DNA from 2 places in the Ruthenibacterium sp. genome. Region 2 is predicted to be linked to the other one. Evidence: riboswitches for the same ligand, from Rfam matches in the RefSeq annotation. Region 2 holds a riboswitch; the other holds the start of a gene.
What was found. Region 2 has a riboswitch for cobalamin ahead of IIY41_RS10800 (DUF4430 domain-containing protein). Riboswitches for the same ligand answer to the same signal wherever they lie in the genome.
Positions count from the first base shown of each region.

Region 1: another riboswitch for cobalamin. It lies ahead of IIY41_RS00985 (energy-coupling factor ABC transporter permease); the one in region 2 lies ahead of IIY41_RS10800 (DUF4430 domain-containing protein).

Region 1 covers NZ_JAFOIN010000010.1:9,596-11,972, forward strand. Annotated here, with positions in the region: gene IIY41_RS00980 (helix-turn-helix transcriptional regulator) at 1-286, shown strand, start outside; cobalamin riboswitch at 383-578, shown strand; gene IIY41_RS00985 (energy-coupling factor ABC transporter permease) at 737-1,489, shown strand; gene IIY41_RS00990 (energy-coupling factor ABC transporter substrate-binding protein) at 1,486-1,803, shown strand; gene cbiQ (cobalt ECF transporter T component CbiQ) at 1,881-2,377, shown strand, end outside.
Region 2 covers NZ_JAFOIN010000090.1:2,342-4,718, forward strand. Annotated here, with positions in the region: gene IIY41_RS10795 (ASKHA domain-containing protein) at 1-977, shown strand, start outside; adenosylcobalamin (AdoCbl) riboswitch at 1,031-1,170, shown strand; gene IIY41_RS10800 (DUF4430 domain-containing protein) at 1,249-1,647, shown strand; gene IIY41_RS10805 (hypothetical protein) at 1,649-2,152, shown strand; gene IIY41_RS10810 (helix-turn-helix domain-containing protein) at 2,212-2,377, opposite strand, start outside.

The sequences.
Region 1 (2,377 bases), on a different contig from region 2:
GGAGCTGGGCGTCAGCAAATATCACCTGTCGCACGTGTTCTCCGCGCGGCTGCACACCAGCTTCCGGGAATATGTGAACGCCCTGCGGCTGGACTGCGCCCGCGACCTGCTGGCTGCGACGGAGCTGAGCATGCTGGAGGTGAGCATGGAATCCGGCTTCGACAGCCTGCGGACGTTCAACCGTGTGTTTCAGGAACGGTTCCGGCAGACGCCGAGCCAGTACCGCAAAAGCCGCACCGGCGCCCTGTGGGGCGCACAGGACGGGCAGCGGCGCAAAGGCGCGTAACGCCCTGTGCGCTTGGTAAAAAAGCCATGGCTTTGGAAGTTTTTTGACGGGTTGTTTCTCCGCGCTTGCGCCGGAGCAAAAACTGTGTTACTGTGAATAGGCAAAATGCTGCAGGGTGCCCGGCCGCTTTGAGGCGGCCGGGAGAATAGGGAAACAGGTGCAAAGCCTGTGCGGGACCGCCGCCGTAAGGGAACAGTTCCGGCTTCAAAACGTCACTGTGGGTACACACGGGAAGACGAAGCCGGGGCGCTGACGCCCAAGCCGGAAGACCTGCCCTGCGGCGATGCTGCCGGAAGGGCAGGGACGCGCGGCGGACGGACGAAACGCCTGCGCGGTAAAAATCAGGGTGCGCCGTTTTTTAGGACACTTTGTTTGACCGGGCCTTTCTCATAAATGAGAAAGGTCCGGTTTTTTTGCGGCGCACAACAAAAGAAACAGGAGGAATGTTCAATGACCAAGTGTGAAAAGCGATTTTTGGCGTTTTCCATGGTCATGGGCGGCGTTTTGTTTGTACCGCAAAGCGCCTATGCCATGCACATCATGGAAGGGTATCTTCCGCCGGCATACTGTGCGGCATGGGGGGCGCTGTGCCTTCCGTTCCTGGCGGCGGGCGTGGTCCGGCTGCGCCGCACGGTGCAAGCGCAGCGCAAGGCCCTGCTGCTGCTGGCGATGTCCGGCGCGTTTATTTTTGTCATCTCGTCGCTCAAGCTCCCGTCCGTCACAGGCAGCTGCAGCCACATGACGGGCACCGGCCTGGCCGCCATTCTGTTTGGCCCGGCTTACGCTGCGGTGCTGGGGCTCATCGTGCTGGTGTTCCAGGCGGTGCTGCTTGCCCACGGCGGCCTCACCACGCTGGGGGCCAATACCTTCAGCATGGCCATCGCCGGGCCTCTGGTCTCCTGGGGTGTTTATGCCCTGTGCAAAAAGGCGCGTGTGAACCGTAAGCTGGCGATATTTCTGGCGGCGTCTCTGGGCGATCTGTTTACATACTGCGTTACAAGCCTGCAGCTTGCGATGGCCTATCCCGCTGCGGAAGGCGGCGTGGCAGCCAGCGCGGTGCGCTTTTTGGGCGTTTTCGCGCCCACGCAGCTGCCGCTGGCCGCGATCGAGGGCATCTTGACCGTTCTGGTGGTGATGGGGCTGGAAAGCTGTGCCAGGCCCGAGCTGCGGGAGATCGGCTTTTTGAAGGAGGGATTGCAGTGAGCAGGAATACAAAAACCGTTTTGGCGCTGCTGGCCGCTGTGCTGGTACTGGCTGTCGTGCCCTTCTTCCTTGCGCCGGGCGCGGAGTTCGGCGGCAGCGATGACGCCGGAAGCCGGATGGTGGAGGAGATTCAGGGTGAAGCATATGAGCCGTGGTTCACGCCGGTTTTGGAAACACTGCTCGGCGGCGAGCTGCCCGGAGAGATCGAGAGCCTGCTGTTTTGCATCCAGACGGGCGTGGGCGTGGGCGTGCTGGCCTACGGCTTCGGCTATTTTGCCGCGCGTAAAAAATATTCCGCACAGTCCTTGGAATGAGGCTCTTTCGCACGCCGCTTTGCGCGGGGGCTCCCGGTGAACATGCTTTTTCAAAAAGTCCGGCAGGAGGTGGGAATATGTTCAACGCCCTGCTTGGGAGCTTTGTGGCGTGGAGCCTGACGGCCGGCGCGCTGCCAGGCCCCTGGCCGGCCGCAGCTTCCTTAGCGCTGGGCGGCGCGCTGCTGCTGCTGCTGCACGGCCACACGCACGGCGCGGCGCTGACGGTGGACGTGCTGGCGCGGCGTTCCCGCTTTTTGACGGTAAACCCGGGCCTGAAGCTTTGGTGCTGCGCGGCCTTGCTGGCGCTGTGCCTGCTGGCGCGCACCCCGTGGCCGCCGCTGGCGTTGTTTTTTGCAGCGTCCGCGTTAACGGCGGCGGGCGGCGTACGCCCGCGCGCCTATCTGTCGCTGCTGGGCGCGCCTGCTACATTTTTGCTGCTGAGCGGTATTGCGCTGCTGTGGGAATACGCGTCTGCGCCCGGCGGCGTGGCAAACGTCCCGTTTCTGGGCGGGTATTTTGTCCTGCGCGCCCCGGCGCAAACGGCGGCCCGGCTCGTTATGGCGCGGGCGCTGGG
Region 2 (2,377 bases):
GTGTGCGGGCACTGGTGTTGGAAATGGCCGCTTCAGCGCATATCTCCGCTGAAGCAGTGGACGCGCTGGTCATCACAGGGAACACCGCGATGCTGTACCTGCTCACGCAGACAGGCCCGGACTGTCTTTCCCATGCCCCGTTCGCCGCTTCCCGCCTGTTTGGAGAAACGCTTGCGGCTGGGGAGCTTGGCCTGCCCTGCCCCCATGCGCAGGTATATCTGCCCCGCTGTATGTCCGCTTTTGTGGGTGCGGACATCACCACGGCGTTGCTGGCCAGCGGCATCTGCTCCAAGCCGGACACCCGCATGCTGGTGGATATTGGAACCAACGGCGAGATCGCTCTTTGGCATCGCGGGCAGCTTTCCTGCTGCTCCACGGCCGCCGGGCCCGCCTTTGAGGGGGCCGGGCTTTCCATGGGGATGGCCGGAAAGACGGGCGCAGTGGATCACGTCCGCGTACAGGACGGCGTACTGCAGGCCCACGTCATTGGGGGCGGCGCGCCGAAAGGGATCTGCGGCAGCGGCGTCATCGACGCGCTTGCCTGCCTGCTGGAGCTGGAGCAGCTGGACGAAACCGGGCTTCTGGAGCAGGACCCTGCGCCCGTTGCGCCGCCTGTATGCCTGACGCAGAAAGACGTCCGCATGGTACAGCTTGCCAAAAGCGCCATCTGCGCCGGGCTTCGCACGCTGCTGCGCGTGGAAGGGCTTTGCGGGGCGGACGCCGCCGAGCTGGCCGTCGCGGGCGGCTTCGGCAGCTATCTGGATGTAAACAGCGCGGGCCGCATCGGCCTTCTGCCCGAAGAACTCGTTCCCCGTGTGCGCGTGCTGGGAAACGCGGCCTTGAGCGGCGCGGCCATGCTTTTGCTGAACAGGGGCTTTATCCCCCACAGCGAGGCCCTGGCTGCCGGAGCGAGGACGGTGGACCTTTCCACCAGCGCGGAATTCATGAACGCCTATACCGAAGGTATGTTTTTCTGACGCTCCCAAAGGGGCTTGCAAAAAACGTGCCTGTCCTGTACACTGTAGCATATACAATTGCATATTGCGCCGCGCATTTCCGGGGAAGCGGGTGAAACTCCCGCGCGGTCCCGCCACCGTATTGGGCTTTGCCCTCAGCCGGGGTACCGGGCACGGCGCTGTTCTCACGATTTACGATGGATGGATCGTGCGCGTCTGTTTTGTCAAAAAAGCCGCGCTCCCGGTCCGGGAGGCGCGGCTTTTTATTTTTGCTTTCAGGAGGAATTGAAACATGTCTGCACAAAAGAAAAAAACGCTGATCATCGTCTGCGCCGCGGTCGTTCTTGTGGCCGCAATGCTGGCGGTATGGTTTGCCTTTGGCCCGAAGGGTACCGCCGGGCAGAAGGCCATCGGCGTAACCGTCGTATACGCCGACGCGACCGCCGATGAATTCAGCTTCTCTACCGACGCGGAATTTCTGCGCCAGGCACTGGAGGAGCAGAAGCTTGTCGAAGGCGAAGAATCCCAATACGGTCTGTATGTAAAAACAGTCAACGGCGTGACGGCCGACGAGGCCAAAGAGGAGTGGTGGTGCTTCACGAAGGACGGCGAGGATGTGATGACCGGCGTTGACTCCACCCCGGTCGCGGACGGCGACCACTTTGAGATCACGCTGAAAACCGGCTACTGAGATGGGCAAGACGCGCAGCCTTGTTACCGCCGCGTTCCTCGCGGCGGTGCTGGTGGCTTCCAAATTCGCGCTGGACGGCCTGCCCAATATCGAGCTGGTGAGCCTGCTGGTCATCCTGTACACGCTGGAATATCCGCGGCTGGCCGTGCCCGCCGTTTATACCTATGTCTTTGTGTACGGCCTGCTCAACGGCTTTGGCATCTGGTGGTTCCCGCAGCTGTATATTTGGGCGGTGCTGATGCTGTTCGCCCGGCTGATGCGTCAAAACCGCTCTGTGCTGCTCTGGGCCCTGCTGAGCGGGCTGTTTGGCCTTTGCTACGGCGCGCTGTACGCTGTTTCCTACGCGGTGATGAACGGCGGCATTGCCGCGGGCGTTGCCTGGTGGGTAACAGGCATCCCATTCGACCTGCTGCACGGCGCGGGCAATTTTGTTGTGGCGCTGCTGCTTTATAAACCGCTGCGCTATTGCCTGCAGCGTACAAAGCAGCTTGGGCCGCAGGCATAAACTGTATTATATAAAAAGCAGACGGAGCTTTCAGCTCCGTCTGCTTTTTGTTCCTTCCGTCAGTCCTTCCGGGAGACCAGTATTTTTTCCCGGTATTCCCGCGGCAGCATCCCCGCCACACGTTTGAACACCTTTGTGAAATAACTCTGATCCTCATACCCCACAGCCAGGGAAATATCCGTCATGCGCAGCTCGCGGCGGCGCAAAAGTTCCTTCGCCTTGTTC